2 regions of the Geobacillus sp. B4113_201601 genome follow, and region 2 is predicted to be linked to the other one. Evidence: riboswitches for the same ligand, from Rfam matches in the RefSeq annotation. Region 2 holds a riboswitch; the other holds the start of a gene.
What was found. A riboswitch is a leader RNA that binds a small molecule or an ion and turns the genes downstream of it on or off. The one in region 2 is predicted to bind cyclic di-AMP.

Region 1 (10,160 bases), on a different contig from region 2:
TCGTTTTCCAATTCAATCGGCAGTCCCGTCTCACCGCCGAACACTTCTTTGAAATTGGGGCCATGAATGCAAGGCAACGCGCTGCTTCCACCGATGATGCCGCTCTCGCTGTCCACTCCCCCCGGACAGCTCATCGCCATGCCTTGAATCGAATAATTCGTTCGGGCTTGACGGACAACAGCCAACAGATCGGCTTTAAACTTGGCCAAATCATGCCGTTCGGAAGGATAACTCCCTTTCTCCAAAAAATCTCCTTGGCGGTTCATCACCGCATATTTGACATACGTTCCACCGACATCAAAGACGATATATTGAGGCATCCATCCCACCCCTATTCGGCTTGCTTCCATTGGCTGTATTGCCTAGAAGGCCGGTGAAAACCTCTGATTCCTTTCATCAATGGGGGAATGAGCGAAAAGCAGGACCGATGTAACAAGGTTTTTCTAAATGAGAAATAACATTGTAAAGCCGTATCCGCGAGTAAATCACCAGCCTCCTAGGAGGCCGGTGAAAAATCGTTGTTTGCCTTGATCGATGATGGAACGCTTGAACATAGAATCTGATGCAACCAGTTTTTCTGCTTGAGAAACGATTCTGAGAAGCGTTTGTGCGAGTAAATCACCGGTCCCCTAGAAAGCCGGTGAAAAACCGCTGGCACACACCAATCAGCGGCATGTTCATCTCAGAAAAGAAAGCTGATTCTACAAGATTTCTCTCATTGAGAAATGGATGGAATCAGCATTATTTTCCACTAAATCACCGACCTCCTAGAGGAAACGGTTTCCATTGCCCAAGCCTAGCAACGCAAAGAAGACAAAGCGAACTGCGTTGCGCCGCCGTTACAGCCAATCCCCGCCGTCAAAGCCATCGCCACCGTCAAACCAATCATCAACATCGATTCCATCCGCGACATCGTCGGCAACATCATCGATCACATCATCGAGCAGCTCCTCGGCGATCATTCCCGTCAGCATTCCGGCCGCAAAGCCGCCAATGGCTCCCGCCCATCCTGATCCGCCATGATGTGGGCGAGAAACGGGTGGCACGTGGCTGCCCGAATGACCATAGAACGGCGAAGACGACAATGGCCAATGATGCGGCTCCAGTGAATCGATCGCGCCAGCCGCTTGCACCGTTTCTTCAAGGGCGTCCCGGATCAGGCGGACCGCGGTCTCAAGATCACGCAGCGACTCCAACGGGAGAAACAATTCCCGCTTCATCTCCCGTTCCCCACCGGCACGATGGCAAACGTCCACTTCCATATGCAGACGCACGCCTTCCGTCTCAACAAGGGCCAAAAATTCTACTTCTTGAACTATTCCATGAAATTCGCCTGTTGGGAAAAACGAAAATTCCTGCCCATATCGTGTAATGCGCCCAGAGGCCGGCTTCTCGCGAAACCCAAGCGCTGCAAACGCCGCGAACGTTTGCTCAAGCGCTAGTGGCGGCAAGATTTCAATAGCATCTTCGTCGTACGCATCCGCCCCATTGGCAATATCAAGCCGAGTGACGAACGTATAACGGACCGTGGGGCGGCTGATCGGCAAATGGAGTGGGAGTTTGTAGGCAAATGGCAGTTTTTTTCGCTCCCCAGGCTGAATCGTAAACGAGGATGCGACTGGAATCACCGCTGCCGTCTGGCGATACCCCTTCCCTTCCGCTTGCATTTCCAATTCCAGCAAAACGTCCAAGGCACGGACGTGCTGTGCAACGGAACCGCCTTCCAACCAAAATTCGCCTTCCAATGTTTCACCGAGGTGCACATGGGAACGGTGCAACATGAGATCCACTTTCGCGCCACCGATGCCAAATTTCGTTAAAAACCGTTTCCACATCGACTCTCTCTCCTTTCCCTTTTCCCTAGCTCCATCCTTGAATTACGAATGAATCGGTTTAACGGTGTCATCGAAATAACTTCACCACTCCTAAAACAATGAGCACAAAGCCAGGTACCACGTTCGCCTTTTTCATGATTTTCGTTTTTGAGGCTAAACGCCCGAGCGACAAGCCAACACGAATCAGCGCGAGAGTAAACGATCCAACCAGCAAGGCAAAAGAAAGCGCGGGAAGATGCAAAAGCGATGAGCTGATTCCGGCGCCAAACGCATCCGTGGACAAGGCCAATCCGATCAACAATGCCTCTTTTTGGCTGATCGTTCCCGAACGGTCTAAATCCCCCTGTTCAGGCCGTTTCAACACTTGAACGGCACCACTCAGACGGCCGGCCACCGCGCTGCCGCCGTCTTCCGCCAATCCTTCCCTTCGCTCCTCCTTTGAACGATAGACGTGATAAACCGCCCAACCGCCAAGACCAATGAGAATGACTGAAGCAAGTCCGCGCTCAACCTGCCTCGGCAACAGAAGCGCCAGCCACTCGCCGATGTGCATGGAAGCAAACACTACCACTCCAGACATCAATGAAATGAGCGTCAATGAAAGAAAGGGAAAACGGATCCCCCTCATCCCATATGAAATACCCACACTCAAACTGTCCATGCTCACGCTCAAAGCCAACCCCATCATCGATACCCATAACCACATTCAAATCCCCCCTTGCCGTAAAATATGCAATCCAGTACGGCAAGGGGAATGTCATCCCCTTCGACACGAATCGATTTCCGGGGAAATACTTCCTCTTTTCTCGACATTATTCCCGCAAATGATACGGCAATGTCGCGATGACGACATCTTTTTTCATAATGAGAACAAAGCGTAAAATGATTGCGGTTTGGTTATGCAAAAACGTATGCCACCATTTTTTTACAACAAATTGTGGCAAGAGTACTGTCACCGGCGCCCGATCAGCTTCTTTTTCTGTTCGCGTAATATACTCAAGCAGCGGCGATAAAATTGTTCGATATGGGGAATAGATGATGGTCAACGGGATATCTGGATAAAATGTCTCCCATTTCTGCCGCAGTTTTTGTTCGTCTTTTTCGTCGAAAATGATCGACAAAGCGGTAATGTCATCAGAAATGCTGCGGGCGTACTGAACGGACTGGTCGACTACTTTGCTGACGCCGGAAATTGGAATAATAACTTTTGGTTTCCATATTTTTTGGGGACGTTGCCACTCCCGTTCGTCCAAGCGTAGCTGCTTGCCGAGTTTTTTGTAGTGTTCATGAATTCGGATGAACATCCAGACGAACAGCGGAATCGCCACAATAACGATCCACGCCCCTTGCGCAAATTTAGCGACCATCGTGACAAGAGTGACCATTCCGGTGACCACCGCTCCCATTCCAACGGTAAACAGCACGCCGATCCTCCGTCCTTCTTCCCGATTCCATAATTTTTTCATCAGCCCGCTCTGGCCGATGGTAAAGGAAAGAAAGACGCCAACCGCGTAAAGTGGGATGAGCGAATGCGTTTCGGCATGAAAAATAACGATCAACAAAATCGCCAGCACGCTCAATAAAATAATACCGTTGGAAAACACGAGGCGATCCCCTCGGGCCGCCAAGCTTCGCGGCAAAAATCCGTCTCTCGCCATGATCGACGTCAGCTGTGGAAACCCGGCAAAGCTCGTATTGGCGGCAAGCACTAAAATCAGCATCGTTGTCAGCTGGAACAAGTAAAACAAAAGTCCATTTCCGAAGACGTGACGTCCAATTTGCGAAATCACCGTCTGGTGCTCAGCCGGTGTCACACCAAATCCAGCTGCCAGCACCGTGATGCCTAAAAACATCGTGCCTAGCAGCAAGGACATCCATCCCATCGTAATGGCGGCGTTTTTCGAGCTGTCGGGCCGGAACGCCGGCACGCCGTTACTGATTGCTTCAACTCCCGTCATGGCCGAACATCCCGAAGAAAAAGCGCGCAACAAAAGAAACCAACTGTACCCCGACGCGAACATATGGGCTGTCGATGCATGCTCCTGCCTCGTGAACCCATGCCACCCTTCCTGCCACAATTGCCATCCGCCGGCTGCGATCATCATGAGAACAAAACCGATAAATACGTATGTGGGATAGGCAAAAACCGTCGCCGATTCGGTGATGCCGCGCAAATTCAAAATCATCAATCCCAAAACAAAGGCGACAGCGACCTCTACTTTCCACGGCAGCAGCCCCGGAAAAGCCGATGTCAACGCGGCGACGCCGGAGCTGATGCTGACGGCGACCGTCAAAATATAATCGATCATGAGCGCCGCCCCGGCCACTAAACTAATTTTCGTCCCTAAATGATCGCGTGCGACCACATACGCCCCTCCCCCGGACGGAAAGGCGTAAATGATTTGCCGGTAGGAGAGGGTCACCAGCAGCAACAACACTAAAATCGCTACCGCAATGGGAAGCGAGTAGAAAAAGACGCTCGTTCCTAACAGCGCCAACACCAACAAAATTTCTTCGGTCGCGTAGGCTACTGATGACAGCGCATCCGATGAAAAAACAGCTAACGCTTTCCATTTTGGCAATTTCTCATGTTTTAACTGTTTCGTTTCCATCGGTTTGCCGATTACCCATCGTTTCAGCGAAGCCATGTCTTCAATTCCTCCTTGCCATGTCTGTCAGCCAAAAAGAAAAAACCGCCGAGGACGCACTCAGCGGCTAAAAGCAGCCGAAAAACATACTCGTCCCTCCCCAAAAAGCGCTTGCGGAGTTCGCTGTCGGGTTCGGGCTTGGAGAGATGCCCTTCCTGTTCGGATTCACCCCCAGTAACGAAACCGTTACAACGTTGGGCTCCTCGCTCCGTCATGGATTCAGCGCCTAGTTACTGGTGCTCTTGTTTTCATATCGTACTCCTCGTCCTTCATGCGGTAAACAAGGAAAATAGGCAACCAATGACGATTTTTCGCCGCTTTCGGTCATTTTGCCTTGCCGGGCGAACGATCGCTCACGTTCTCTTTGTTTTTCTTTTGCTCACTCCCTCAGGCGTTTATTTGTATTATTCCCGCCGTTATCCGATCATCATTCTCCCTTTCGGATAACGGAACGGATCAGGCTGACGGCGCAACGTTACCGCATAGGCGATCGTCAGCGGGCCGACGCGGCCGGCAAACATCGTCAAAATGATGAACATTTTCCCTAACGGAGACAATTCCGGCGTCAATCCCATTGACAATCCAACGGTCCCAAACGCCGATGTCGCCTCGAATAAAATCATTAAGAAATCTTTGCCGCTCTCGGTCACCGTCAGCACCATCGTGACCAACATGACAACGAACAATCCGCTCATCGTCACCGTCAGCGACTTGTATACCGTATCGTAAATGATGCGGTTGCGAAACAGCACGACATCTTCCTTCCCGCGGATTTGCGACCATACGGCGCCAAGCAAGGTCGTGAACGTTGTCGTTTTAATTCCTCCGCCCGTCGAGCCCGGCGAGGCGCCGACAAACATAAGGAAAATGATGAGAAACAAGGTCGGCTGCGTCAAATCGGGGATGTTGAGTGTGTTCGAACCTGAAGTTCGCGGTGTCACCGCCTGATAAAAGGCAGACAACAACTTGCCTGACAGCGACAGCGGTCCCATCGTTTTCGGATTGTTCCACTCCAGCAACAAAATCAACGCCATGCTGGCCAGCAGGAGCCAGCCGGTCGTCACAACGACCACTTTCGTGTGAAGGGAAAGGCGGCGTGTTTGCCGATATTCGTATACTTCGTTCATGACGATGAAACCGATTCCCCCTAAAATGATCAGCAGCGGCACGACCAGGCTGACGACCGGGTCATCTACATACCCGGTCAAACTGCGAAATTCGCCCATTAAATCAAAGCCGGCGTTGTTAAAGTTGGAGATCGCATGAAAAAAGCCGAAATAAATCGCCCGGCCGACCGGCATGTCCAACGCAAACCGAAGCGAAAGCAACACGCCGCCCACGCCTTCAATCACGATGGTGAAAATAAAAATGCGTTTCACCAATCGAACGATGCCCTCAATCGTCAACTGGTTCAGCGCCTCTTGCAGCAAGAGCCGCTCTTTCAGCGAAATGCGCTTGCCGAGCAAAAAGGCAAACAATGTCGCAAACGTCATAAACCCGAGCCCGCCAACTTGGATTAATGCCAAAATGACAAGTTGACCGAACAGGGTGAACGTCGTTCCTGTATCCACAACGACTAGGCCGGTGACGCACGTCGCTGACGTCGCGGTAAACAGCGCGTCCAAAAACGGCAGCCCTTTTCCGTTGACCGTCGCCATAGGAATCGTCAGCAGCAGCGCCCCTGCCAGAATAATGAGCGCGAACCCTAGCACGAGAATTTTTGGCGGATCCAAAAACGCGCCTTTTCGCTTCATCATCCCATCACCTTCCCTCTACTTTATTCAAGGCAGCGGACCGCATATAGAAAAACTATACCAAAAATAACCCGTTCTCGGTACGGGACAATTTTTATCATAACCGTAAATCCGGGTAATAAAATGGGTAAAGAGCATGGACATCGGGACAAACTTGTTGAAACTTTTTTCGTTGCGATTCGTCTATAATAAATGGCAGTCCATTCCTCGCCGCCGCATCCAGCCAAACGAGGAAGGAGGCGTTCATCATCCCGAAAAACATTCCATTGACTTTTGGCAAAAGAAGTATTATGCTACTTGACATGGAGACGATCCGATGTAAAATGATGTAAGAACGCAACGTGCATATTTCATATAAAAGAGAAATGTAGGATGGAAGAATACGAGGTAAAGGAGGAGAAGAGGACGTGAACGCCAAAAAAACAGGAAAAACTTGGTTAACGATGTGCCGTTCTCTCTCTAACCAATATATTGGTTTTTTTATTTTGGCGGTGCTGTTGTTTTGGCTGAAGACGTACATCGCCTATTTGGCCGAGTTTAACCTCGGCATCAGCAATTCAATGCAGGAACTTTTGCTGCTGATCAACCCGATCAGTTCGGCAGTGTTTTTCTTAGGGTTGGCGCTCCTCGCAAAGGATGCGCGCTTCTACCGCTGGATCATCATTATTAATTTCATTTTGTCGTTCATCTTATACGCTAACATCGTCTATTACCGCTTTTTCAGCGATTTCATTACATTACCGACGTTGACGCAAACGAAAAACTTCGGCGATTTGGGCGGAAGCATTTGGGAATTGCTGAAGTGGTACGATGTGTTTTATTTCTTGGATACGGCCATTTTGGCGGCGCTTGTGATCTCTAAGCGCGTTCCGCTCCCGCAAGTGCAAGCCGGCCGCTTCAAAAAAAGCATTGTATTCGCTTCAGCCATTCTGATGTTCAGCGTCAATTTGGCGCTCGCTGAGGCTGACCGCCCGCAACTGCTGACGAGAACGTTTGACCGCAACTATATCGTCAAATATTTAGGGGTATACAACTATTTGATTTACGACGCGTTCCAAAGCATGAAATCATCGACACAACGGGCGTTTGCGAACAAAAGCGACATCACGACGGTGCTGAACCACGTGCAGGCGACATACGCCAAACCGAACCCGAAATATTTCGGGGTGGCGAAAGGCAAAAACGTCATTTACATTCATTTGGAATCTCTTCAAAATTTTATCATTAACTACAAGTTGGATGGGGAAGAGGTCACGCCGTTTTTGAACTCGCTCACCCGTGATCCGAATACGTTCTATTTTGACAACTTTTTCCATCAAACCGGGCAAGGAAAAACGTCGGACGCGGAGTTCATGTTGGAAAACTCGTTGTACGGCCTGCCACAAGGCGCCGTCTTTACGACCAAGGGACAAAATACGTACCATGCGGCTCCGGCCATTTTGCATCAATACGGCTATACAAGCGCCGTTTTCCACGGCAACTACAAAACGTTCTGGAACCGCGACGAAATTTATAAGTCGTTCGGCTTTGACCACTTTTTTGACGCGAGCTACTACGATATGAACGACGAAGACGTCTTGAACTACGGTCTGAAAGACAAACCGTTCTTCCGGGAGTCGATCCCGCTGTTAGAGACGTTGAAAGAGCCGTTCTATGTAAAATTCATTACGTTGTCGAACCACTTCCCGTACCCGATCAGCGAGGAAGACGCTACGATCCCGCCGGCAACGACTGGCGACGGCTCGGTCGACCGTTATTTCCAAACGGCTCGCTACTTGGATGAGGCTGTCAAAGAGTTCTTTGATTATCTGAAAAAATCGGGCCTGTACGACCGCTCGGTCATCATTTTGTATGGCGACCATTACGGCATTTCCGAAAACCATAACAAAGCCATGGCACAAATTTTAGGAAAAGAAATTACGCCGTACGAACATGCCCAATTGCAGCGGGTACCGCTATTTATCCACGTTCCGGGCGTCAAAGGCGGCGTCATTCACGAGTTTGGCGGGCAAATCGACTTACTGCCGACGCTGCTGCACTTGCTTGGCATCGATACGAAAAACTATGTCCACTTTGGAACAGACTTGTTGTCGCCGGACCATCAAGAGATCATCCCGTTCCGCAACGGCGATTTTGTCACACCGACAGTCACGGCCGTCAACGGGAAATACTATGATACAAAAACGGGCGAACCGCTCAAAGAAACGCCGGAAATCAAGCGTCTTGAACAAATCGTGCGCACGAAGCTCGATTTGTCGGATAAAGTCGTTTACGGCGATTTGCTCCGGTTCTACACGCCCAAAGGCTTTAAACCGGTCGATCCGTCGAAATACGATTATAACAACCGTGAAGACGAAGAGGGAAGCGCTCACTAAGCGCCTCCCTCTTTTTTTCTAGCCTTGCCGCAGCCGCTCGACAGCCCGTTTCGCATTTACGTAGCCCGCCCCGTATACGTTCGGGTCGCGCCCCTTCCACAAATCGGCACCGTCTTTTAACGCCTGCTTGATTTCATCCGGCGTCGCGGTTGGTTTCGCCTGAAGCATTAACGCGACAATGCCGGCGCAAATCGGCGTTGCCATCGATGTGCCGGACATCGTCGTATAATAATCACCGATCCCCTAGGACAAACGGACAAAACCACATGCCCGTCTAAAAGCCAGACAAACGTTTTTCGTCACTTCTCGACCTGTTCGAGCACAATCCGCTTCGCTTTTCCTAAATAATGTTCCACTTGGCGCAGCGCGTTTTCCGGTTTAGCAAAGGCGCCAACTTGCTTGCCATCAACGATCACACGCGTCAATCTTTGAACGCTTGGCTCATCCGGATCCTGCTCAGGAGGATTGTTCGGTGTCCCTTCTTTTTTTCTCAATCCGAGCGCCCGTTCTAGTCCGTTGACATGACCGCGGGCAATCGTCCGCAAAAATTCGGTGTCCGCCAATTTTTTTGCGTCTTCCTCATTATCGATAAACCCGTTCTCCGTCAACACCGCCGCCATCGCTGTCTCCCTTAGCACATGAAAATTCGCCTTCTTTTTTCCACGGTCGCGGAATCCTGTCGCCCGAATCACTTCTTCATGCAGCACATCACGAATGCGCGCCGTTCGGGAATTTTCCGACAGCTCGTAGTAAATGTAATCTTCGTATCCCGTGCCACCGCCCGCGTTCACGTGGATCGAAACGTATAAATCGGCCCCCCAGCGGTTGGCTCGCTCCGTCCGCTCGTTCAATGACACCGTTTCATCTTTTGTCCGGCTCAGTTGCACGGAAACTCCTTCGTACTCACTTTGCAAAAGGCGGCTCATCTCCAAGGCGATGGACAGCGTGATGTCTTTCTCCCGCAATCCGTTACCGACCGCCCCAGTGTCCGTCCCCCCGTGACCGGGGTCAAGAAAAATGTTCACCATCGCGCTTCTCTCTCCCACCCTTCTCGCTTAGGAATCTGTCACTATTAGCATAAGCATAACGAGCGAAAATGCGATGGACAGTTTCCCAAAACCGATAAAATAAGGCACAGCCATCTGCTTCGGCTGTGCTTGATTTAAGGACTACCCAACGGTTCCACACCAATGAAGGCCTCTTGCACCGCTAGCGATCAACAACCATTCAACATCGTTACACAAATTGTCCATTCTGCTGACTTCGGCTGAACGTATAAACAGCAATAAGGAAAAAGGTCAGTGCAAACGCGAGAAGAATCAACACATGCAAATACAAACTGCCAAAAGAACGCCCCTCCTGCAGCTTCACTAAGAAATCAAGCGTCCACCGTTGCGGTAGAAAGTACGCCGCCTTTTGCAAAAACTTCGGCATCAACTCGACGGGCCAAAAACAGCCGGCCAGCATGCAGGTCGGAACGGTGATCAATGGCTGCAGCGCTCCGGCGGAGGTGGAGCTGTTCGCCACCATCACCGTAATCAAAGCCAA
Region 2 (10,160 bases):
CCTCTGGAGGTAAGGCGTGATTCGCTCCGGGCACAACGATAATGCGGTTATCTTGTTCGGAAATGGTAATCGACGCAATGCCGGTATGTTGATGTGTAACCGGTTTCACACCGTCGACAGAAATCCCTTCGCTTTGCAGGGAGCGAAGGAGCTCCCTGCCGAATGCGTCCTCACCAACCGCACCAATCATTCGCACGTCGGCGCCAAGACGGGCGGCCGCCACCGCCTGGTTCGCTCCCTTGCCTCCGGGAGTGGTGAGAAACCGCTCGCCCAAGATGGTCTCCCCTTGGTTTGGAAACCGTGTCGCCACGGTGACTAAGTCCATGTTGATACTACCAATCACAGTAATGACAGGCTTGTTCACGTTTGTTCCCTCCTTGACGTCGATTGCCGCACCATTAATTGAACCGGAAGCTGATAATGAATTTTTTCCAGTGGCTTTCCTTCGATTTGTTTGATTAAAATTCTGGCCGCGATGGCCCCCATTTCATAAATGGGCTGAGACACCGTCGACAGCTCAGGGGTGGTCATTTCCGTCAACGGGATGCCGTCGTAACCGATAATCGCAATATCATCAGGGACTGTCAATCCGCACTGCTGAACCGCTTTCAACGCACCGACCGCCATCGCGTCATTGCCGGCAAAAATGCCATCGATCTCATGATCGGTCAAAGCAGCCATCACCGCTTCTTTGGCCTGCTTGAGCTGGTAGTTCCCCTGAATCACTAACCGCTGCTCCCAAATCCCCAGTTCCATCATTTCATCTTGGTAACCACGAAAGCGCTCAACCGCGTTGACCACATGCATCGGACCTTGAATATGAGCGATGCGCCGACATCCCATTTCATACAAATGTCTAGTCGCCAACCGCGCACCCCCATAGTTATCAGCGACCACAGACGGATACCGCTCATGGAACGGACGGTCCAGCACAACAATCGGAACATCCCATTCATCCACTTCATCCGGCGTCAATTGGTTCGTTGTCAAAATGACACCGTCCACATATTTTTGTTTTAACACTTCGATGTATTCTCGTTCTTTTTCGGCTTTTTCATCGGAATTGCATAGAATAACCGTATAGTCATAAATATTCATCACATCTTCCACCGCGCGCACGAGTTCCGGAAAGAATGGGTTGGTAATATCGGGGACAATCAAGCCAACCGTTTTCGATGTTTTTTTAAACAGGGCCCTCGCCACTTCACTCGGCTTGTAATTCAGCTCCTTCATCGCCTGTCTGACGCGCTTCTCCGTTTCTTCATTCACGTATCCGTTTTGATTCAACACCCGCGACACGGTGGCGACGGAGACACCTGCACGCTTTGCGACATCACGAATCGTTGCCATTGTCGATTCCTTCTCTTTCGTTGATGTAACCGGTTACAGATAGTATACATGATTTCGGAGAAGCCATCAAGCTTCTCCTATCGTTTTTTTTTGCTCCTAGAAGGCTGGTAAAAAACAACGGATTCGTTGGATTGGTGAGAAATCACAAGGAATGGAATGATGAATTTCCCAGTTTTTTTGAGAAACACGGTTGGAGAGCAGTATTCCCCCTTCAATCACCAGCCTCCTAGAAGGCCGGTGATTGAATAAGAAAGGCCGCACCAAACCATTCTTTCCGTACTTCAGAAATCTAGCAAAATCCCTGTTTATAAAAGGCTGGTGATTTAAGGGAACAGGCCGCTTACCAGCCTTGTTTCTCAAATAGAAAAGCCTTGTCACATCGGTATCGCATTTCACACGTTCCCCCATCGATCAAGAGAGACAACCGTTTTTCACCAGCCTTCTAAGCGAGGACAAAGCTGGGCGAAGCGGATTTTATTGCCCAAAACTGCTTTTGTTCTGCCGTTTCAAATGTCTCCATCCCTTCATCTGTCCGATACGACAAGCACATCGACATGTTTGAGCTGCTTCATAATGACATGAATGAGCGATCCTTTCCAAATTTCTTCCCATCTCGTCCGCGCCGACATCCCCATGACAATTTGTGTAATCTTATATTCTCGACATACATGCACGATTTGATGAGCGACATGCCGCGGGCCGGCTTCCCGAACAAGGAACATGGCACCAAACTGTTTCGCCATCTTTTCCCATTCGGCGATTGCCTTTTCCGGTGACTGCCCTTTTTGCTTAATATGTAAAATGTACAGCTCCGCATTTAATCGTTGAGCAATTCGCCAGCCACGGCGGATCAATTTTTCGGCATTGGGCCGGTAGTTGACGCATACAAGAATTTTTTCATGAATGCCTGTCGGTTCTTCAATCCCTTGCTGTTCCCGTTCTTTCTCCAAACGCATCTCGATGTCGTCGGCGACTTCTCTTAACGTCAGCTCCCGCAAAGCGACAAGATTGCCTTTCCGAAAAAAATGATTGAGGGCCTGCTCAATTTTTTCTTTTCCATATACTTTTCCTTCTTTTATACGCTCACGCAACGCTTCCGGTGTAATGTCGATCACTTCAATCTCATCGGCTTCCCTAAGCATAAAATCGGGGACACGTTCGTTCACCCGAACGTCGGTCACTTGCTCTACAATGTCATGAACGCTTTCCAAATGTTGAATATTCATGGCCGTCCATACATGAATCCCGGCGCGCAAAATGTCCTGCACATCTTGATAACGCTTTTTGTTCTTGCTGCCGGGGGCGTTGGTATGGGCCAACTCATCGACAATCACTACATCCGGATTGCGGCGAATCACCGCGTCAACATCCAATTCCGTCAATTCTTTTCCTTTGTAATGGACTCTCTTGCGAGGAATGATTTCCAAGTCTTTAATTTCCGCTTCGGTCTCAGCCCTCCCATGCGTTTCCACGATTCCGATGACAATATCGACGCCCTTTTCTTTTACATCATGGGCATCCCGCAACATATGAAACGTTTTGCCCACCCCGGGGGCCGCCCCAATATAAATTTTGAGGCGGCCTTTTTTCATTTTCTCAATGTTCTGTAAGATTTCTTCCGGGGTCATTCGTCTATATTTATGATTCATTCCGCTGAGAACGCTCCTCCACTAATTTTTGCACAGCCATATTTAAGCGCACAACGTTCACCCGCGGTTCACCAAATACCCCCAAGGCTCTCCCTTCTATATGCTCTTTGACCAACCGGGTCAACCGCTGTTCGGACAATCCTGTCGCCTTTGCGACCATCGGCACTTGAAACAAGGCGGCTGCCGGGCTAATATGCGGGTCAAGTCCAGAGCCTGAATTGGTAATTAAATCGATGGGAATCTCGTTTTTCTCTTTGCCCGGAACCTTGTTTAACCACTGTTCTGCGTCTTTCTTCATCCGTTCGGCCAGTTCTTTATTGGAAGGCCCGTAATTGGGAGAACCGGACGCGCTAGCATCATACTGAATCGATGACGGGCGGCCGTGAAAATAACCGTCCCGCTGAAACGGCTGGCCAATCAGTTCGGAAGCGACGGGCTTTCCGTTTTCATAAATGATGCTTCCATTCGCTTGATGAGGAAATATCAACTGGGCTAGACCTGTCATGGCCGCAGGGTACCCAAGTCCAAACAAAACTATCATCAACAAAGCAAAACGAATGGCTCTCATGTCCATCTCTCCTCTCTTTGTTTACATAAACAAGCCTAGGACTAAATCAATGACCTTGATGCCAATAAACGGGGCAATCACCCCACCGCCTCCATATATCAACATATTTCTACGCAACAGCTTTTCCGATGACATCGGTCGATAACGAACCCCTTTCATCGCCAACGGAATCAACAGTGGAATGATCAAAGCGTTGAAAATTAACGCCGATAAAATCGCGCTCGCTGGCGAATGCAAATGCAAAATATCGATCGCTTTCATCTGCGGAATGGTGGCGACAAATACCGCTGGCAAAATAGCGAAATATTTGGCGATGTCGTTGGCAATGCTGAAAGTCGTCAACGCGCCTCTGGTCATCAACAACTGTTTTCCGATGGAAATCACTTCGATAATTTTCGTCGGATCCGAGTCAAGATCAATCATATTTGCCGCTTCTTTAGCCGCCATCGTCCCGCTGTTCATAGCTAATCCGACATCGGCCTGCGCCAAGGCGGGGGCATCATTCGTGCCATCCCCTGTCATGGCCACTAAGTTCCCTTTGGCTTGTTCTTCCCGGATCACTCGTATTTTGTCTTCCGGTTTGCTTTCAGCAATAAACTCGTCCACTCCCGCTTCTTTCGCGATCGTCGCGGCGGTCAGCGGATTATCTCCTGTGCACATCACCGTTTTGATCCCCATTTTTCTCAATTCTTCAAACCGTTGCCGCATTCCTGGTTTGACCGTATCTTTCAAGTAGATGATCCCTACGATATCTGCTCCGACCGAAACAGCCAAGGGCGTGCCGCCTTGTCTGGCAATTTGTTCGCTTTTTTCCTTCAAGTCGCTCGGGATGCGGCCCCCTAGCTGTTTGACGTGATGGGAAATCGCATCAACGGCTCCCTTGCGATACGGAACCCCTTGAATGTTCATACCGCTCATTCTTGTATCAGCCGAGAACGGAACAAACTCTTCGTGATCATATTTCGCCATCTCCCCCTGCCAGCCCTGTTGCTTCGCTAATTCCAACACCGAGCGCCCTTCCGGCGTTTCGTCCTTTACCGACGACAACACCGCTGCTTCCCGCACCTGTTCCTCGGTTGCGCCACCGACGGGAATGAACTGGGCGGCCATGCGGTTCCCAAATGTTATCGTTCCTGTCTTATCCAGCACGAGCGTTGTCACATCCCCCGCCGCTTCCACAGCTTTTCCGGACATAGCCAGTACATTGAATTGGGTCAAACGATTCATTCCAGCAATGCCGATGGCGGACAATAAGCCGCCGATGGTAGTTGGAATCAAGCAAACGAGCAAAATAATCAACGTAGTCGTCGACAGCTGAATGCCGACATAGCGAGCAATGGGCACCAATGTGACAACGACAATCAAAAAGATGAGCGTAAGAGTCACCAGCAATATGTTCAACGCTAGCTCATTCGGTGTTTTTTGCCTTGACGCTCCTTCAACGAGCGCGATCATTTTATCCAAAAACGACTCGCCCGGATCGGCCGTGATTTTCACTTTGATCCAATCGCTGACGACCTTTGTGCCGCCGGTTACCGAGCTGAAATCCCCTCCCGCTTCTTTGATTACAGGAGCAGATTCCCCAGTGATGGCCGATTCATCGATAGATGCCAGCCCTTCGATAATCTCCCCGTCGCCAGGAATAAGATCCCCGGCTTCGACAAGAACGACGTCTCCTTTCCGCAGTTGTGTGGATGGCACCTGTTCTATTTCCCCTTTGGCCCCAATCCGTTTGGCGATCGTATCGGCCTTCGTTTTCTTGAGCGATTCAGCCTGCGCTTTTCCTCGCCCTTCCGCCAACGCTTCGGCGAAATTGGCGAACAAGATGGTAAACAAAAGAATGAAAAAGACAGCCAATTCGTAGGTCCAGTCCTCTACGCGAAAAAAGCGCGGGAACAACAGCATCAGCAACACCATCAATGTTCCGACCTCGACGACAAACATGACCGGGTTGCGCATCATTACGAAAGGATTGAGCTTTTTGATGCTTTCGATGGCCGCTTCCCGCACAAGCTCAGGATGAAGCAGTGATTGACGCGGATTCTTTTCTCTCATCTTGACATATCCCCCTTAGCGAATGGTTAAATATTCCGCCACCGGCCCTAAGATTAGCACAGGGAAAAACGTAAGCGCGCCAATGATAAATACAGTGGCAAATAAAATCACGCCAAATGTAGCAGTATCTGTACGAAAGGTCCCTGCGGTTTCAGGCACAGGTTGTTTTTTCACCAATGAGCCGGCCACAGCAAGCATCGCTATGATGGAAAGATATCTCCCTAAAAGCATGACCATTCCGGTCGAGATGTTCCAAAAAGGCGTGTTGTCTTTCAATCCTTCAAACCCCGATCCATTGTTGGCTGCTGAAGATGTAAATTCATACACGACTTGCGAAATGCCGTGAAAACCGGGGTTGCTAATGGCTTCTGTTCCCATGTGTGTCATGAGCGCAAACGCCGATGGCGCTAAGATGATCAGAGGATGCACTAATAAGGCGACGACGATCAATTTCATCTCCTTCGGTTCGATTTTGCGCCCTAAAAATTCTGGAGTGCGTCCTACCATCAATCCGGATAAAAACACGGCAATCATCGCATACATTAAGATGTTTACAAACCCAACTCCATCGCCGCCAAACACGTTGTTCAACATCATCAGCGCCAGCGGAACAAGCCCGCCGATAGGCGTTAAACTGTCATGCATGTTGTTGACCGAACCGGTTGTGGCTGATGTAGTAATGGCAGTAAACAAACTAGAGAGCGGAATGCCAAATCGCACTTCCTTCCCTTCCATATTTCCCCCATCAGTCGTCAACCCCCATTTGCCAAAAAGAGGATTCCCGGCTTGTTCGGCTTTGTAGACCACTCCTAGCATCAGAATGAACAAAACGAACATCGTCGCAAACAAGACCCACCCTTGTTTGCGCTTTTTCACCGCATAACCGTACGTAAAAGGCAGAGCGGCCGGAATGCACCACATCGATAACATTTCAATGACGTTCGTAAGCGGATGGGGATTTTCGAACGGATGAGATGAGTTGGCGCCGAAAAACCCACCCCCGTTTGTCCCAAGATGCTTGATCGCTTCAAGTGAAGCGACAGGCCCTAACGCCAACGTTTGTACGCCCCCCTCTAGGGTCGAGACAGTCATGCGCGCCGAAAACGTTTGCGGCACCCCAAAAGCCACCAATAAAATCGTGACGACAATCGAGAGCGGAAGCAGTACACGCACATTGGCGCGCACAAAATCTTGATAAAAGTTTCCTATCGTTTTTCCTTTTTGTGATAAAGCGCGAATCAACGCGATGGCGACCGCCAACCCTGTAGCAGCTGATGTAAACATCATCATGGTGATCACGGCCATTTGTGATAAAATGGACAGCCCCGATTCTCCGCTATAATGTTGCAAATTCGTATTCGTCATAAAACTAATTACTGTATTGAACGTAAGAGTGGGCTCCATGTTTTCTGCTTTGCCACCATTCAGCGGCAAAACATGTTGAACGCGCAATAGACCGTAAGATAGGCCCAATAATATGACATTGACCACCAGCAATGCTGCACCGTACGATTTCCAAGACATTTCTTCTTGTGAACGAAGGCCCGACAATTTGTAAATGACCCTTTCCACCGGTGAAAAAAAGCGATCGATCGCCCCTTTTCTAAAAAACGCCCCATACATATACGCGCCTAACGGCATCGCAATCACCATTAACAACAAGAAAATGAAGATATATTGCCAAAAGGCGTTCCACATACTTTTTCCCCCTCACACGCGATCACTCATATCCCGAAACTTGATGACGACTTAAAATTTTTCCGGATAAATCAAGGCATAGGCCAAATAAACAAATATTCCGAGTGTCACCACACCTACGATCCAAATCATTGTTCTTCTCCTCCGCTCACGACAGAATCGCACCAACTAGAAAATTCGTAAAAGAGAAGAAAACTGACGACAAGCAGAGCAACCATCATCACATCCCACACAGCCATCCCTCCGCACTGTTCATTATTTCTATCAGTTGCGTGCATTCGCTGATCGATGGGCAAAAATCAACAAGCTATCCTCGATCTTACTAAAACAAGTTGATTCCTTCTCGCCACCCGTCTTTCGCCAAGCAAAAATCCGCTTTGTCGTTCATCAACCGTATGCACAGACTTGATAACCGATTGCTTGCGACGGCCCTAACCAAAAACATAAAACAACAAAAATGTAATATTTTTATTTAAAATGAACAAAAAAGCAGTCAGGGGATGCCTGACTGCTTATAGAAAGCCATAGGAAATCCCCCCTCTCTCAACACGCTTACGAGGTTAGCTGACGGATTCGGGTGATGAGAGTCACCCTACCAGTTCAGAACAAACGCCCCGAACTGGATTCACCCCATGTGGCACACTTGCCACGGTTGGTTCCCCCGCTCCGATATAAAATCGGACTCAGCGATCCATATAGGGAATAAATGGTGATTGATTCAATTTGAAGCTCATTATACTCCTGCCATTCAAAGTTGTCAAAACGCCAAAAACCGTTCTTTTTTAGCAAATAGAAGCAAAAACACATATAGAAAGCGATTACATATTCGTTTTTTGCATCCTTTCCTATAATTTTCTCCGCTTTGCTCTTATTTTCATTTTTTCTCAACGCGCTAATCTGTCTAGGAGGCCGGTGATTTAAAGGGTATTCAAACCAAAAGGAAGGCAATGGAATCCGAGGCCTTCCTTCGTCTCTTACGCATATCATCCCTATTCAAGCGATAACGCTTTACATCACTTGTTTTCTTTCGTTCGTACTCACCGTATGAAACGGAATCCAACTAACAACAACGGTAACAACCATATTAATGATCAACGCGACAATGCCAACGTTTAAGTCTTGCACCGCTTGCGGCAGCGATGGGAACAACGTGCCGACGCTGCTGCCGGATAACGTAATGTACGCAACCGTCGCGACGCCAGCCAAAATGCCCGCAAACGCTCCTTGCTTCGTGACAAAGTTTTGCTTCCACAAGCTGAACAAAAACGATGGGAACAATTGCGTCACGAGACTGTATCCCATAAGTAGCAGCGCCACGATCGTATCGCCGCCTCGAAACGTAACGTACAACGAAACAAGGGCGATGACCGGAACGAGATATTTCGCCAACTTGGCGACTTGCTCGTCCGTTGCGGACGGCGCAAACACTTGATACACATTTTTCACAAGCAACGTCGATGCAGTCATCAAAATCATCGACCCCGGCACCATGGCGGTGAGCAGCCCGGCAGCACCGATCAATCCCACCACCCATGGATCAAATGTTTTCACTGATAATTTCAACAAAGCCAAATCCGCATCTGAACCTTCGAGACCCGGCACTTGCAAAATAGCCGTAAAACCGACGAAAAACACAAATAGTAAGATTAACTGATAAATCGGCAGAACAATGGCATTTTTCCGAAAAACGTTGGCGCTTTTTGCCGAATAAATCGAGCCGAACGTATGAGGCCACATATAAAAACCAAGCGCCGTCAACAACACGGTTGAGATGAACCATGAGACGCTCATCCCTTTGTCTGGCAATGCTAAAAATCCAGGTTTCGCCTGCTCGACCGCCTCAAACATCGGCTGAATGCCACCGTAATAGTGGAACGGAAGATAGATCCCTAAAAAGACGGCCACGACCAAAATCATGATATCTTTCACAACCGCCGTCCATGCCGAACCGTGAATGCCTGAAATCATTACGTAGATCGTTACCGCCAGCACACCGATCCAGATCGCAGCAGTCGGGGAAATCGTGCCGTAAGAAGCTTGGGACACGATAATACCGAGTCCTTTCAATTGCAGCACCAAGTACGGAATGAGCGCCACAACCCCCACAAGCGCCACGAGAACGCCGAGCATCGGGCTATCATACTTACGAGCGAAGAAATCGGATTGGGACATCAATCGATGTTCTTTCGCATACTTCCATACGTTCGGCATCATCCAATACGATAGTACATAGGCTAGGCAGCCGTAAGCGATGATGTAGAACGTCGGACCGCCCTTGCCGTAGGCCCAACCGCTCCCGCCAAGGAAGGTAAACGTTGTGTAAATCTCGCCGGCCATCAAGAGAAACACAAACATCGTACCAAACCCGCGGCCGCCGACGGTCCATTGTTCCAAATTCATATCTTTCCCTTTGCGCGCCTGTAGACCTAAATAAAGGGAAAGCAACAAGAACGCAAAAATAATGACTAACGCTGCATTCATGTTTGCTCATCCTCCTTCACCGCGGGATCAAAGCGATACACAATCGCCATAATGACCGACGTAGCGATCACCCAGGCAACTAGCCAAAAGAGAAGTAACGGCATTCCGAACACGTAAGGTTCGACCTTGTTCACAAATGGGATGCCGCCAAGCATGCCAACAAACGGCAGCACCATCAGCCAACGGATAGACTTCATTCTCTCTCCCCTTTCTTGAGATGAGCGGAAGCGCCTATTCCGCTTCCGCCAACAATTTCAACGTTGCGCCGACAAACAGCCGCACGCCGATCTCGAGCGCGTCTTCGTCGATCGTAAAGCGCGGGTGATGGTGCGGGTACACGATGCCTTTTTCCTCGTTTC

Region 1: linked by a shared signal. The riboswitch ahead of B4113_RS10240 (APC family permease) and the one ahead of kdpF (K(+)-transporting ATPase subunit F) in region 2 are both predicted to bind cyclic di-AMP.

What each region holds. Positions count from the first base shown of each region.
Region 1 is NZ_LQYX01000075.1:49,671-59,830, reverse strand. Features, by position in the region: gene B4113_RS10255 (ROK family protein) at 1-320, opposite strand, end outside; gene B4113_RS10250 (sporulation protein) at 840-1,835, opposite strand; gene ytaF (sporulation membrane protein YtaF) at 1,903-2,541, opposite strand; gene B4113_RS10240 (APC family permease) at 2,648-4,483, opposite strand; cyclic di-AMP (ydaO/yuaA leader) riboswitch at 4,577-4,718, opposite strand; gene B4113_RS10230 (TrkH family potassium uptake protein) at 4,900-6,237, opposite strand; gene B4113_RS10225 (LTA synthase family protein) at 6,681-8,612, shown strand; partial or broken gene B4113_RS10220 (S8 family serine peptidase) at 8,631-8,852, opposite strand; gene B4113_RS10215 (N-acetylmuramoyl-L-alanine amidase) at 8,912-9,640, opposite strand; gene B4113_RS10210 (ABC transporter permease) at 9,849-10,160, opposite strand, start outside.
Region 2 is NZ_LQYX01000086.1:20,060-30,219, forward strand. Features, by position in the region: gene rbsK (ribokinase) at 1-364, opposite strand, end outside; gene B4113_RS12515 (LacI family DNA-binding transcriptional regulator) at 361-1,350, opposite strand; gene kdpDN (KdpD-like non-kinase potassium sensor) at 1,875-2,999, opposite strand; gene kdpC (potassium-transporting ATPase subunit KdpC) at 2,989-3,567, opposite strand; gene kdpB (potassium-transporting ATPase subunit KdpB) at 3,589-5,622, opposite strand; gene kdpA (potassium-transporting ATPase subunit KdpA) at 5,638-7,320, opposite strand; gene kdpF (K(+)-transporting ATPase subunit F) at 7,372-7,452, opposite strand; cyclic di-AMP (ydaO/yuaA leader) riboswitch at 7,854-8,019, opposite strand; gene B4113_RS12545 (sodium:solute symporter) at 8,329-9,801, opposite strand; gene B4113_RS12550 (DUF3311 domain-containing protein) at 9,798-9,998, opposite strand; gene B4113_RS12555 (M20 family metallopeptidase) at 10,033-10,160, opposite strand, start outside.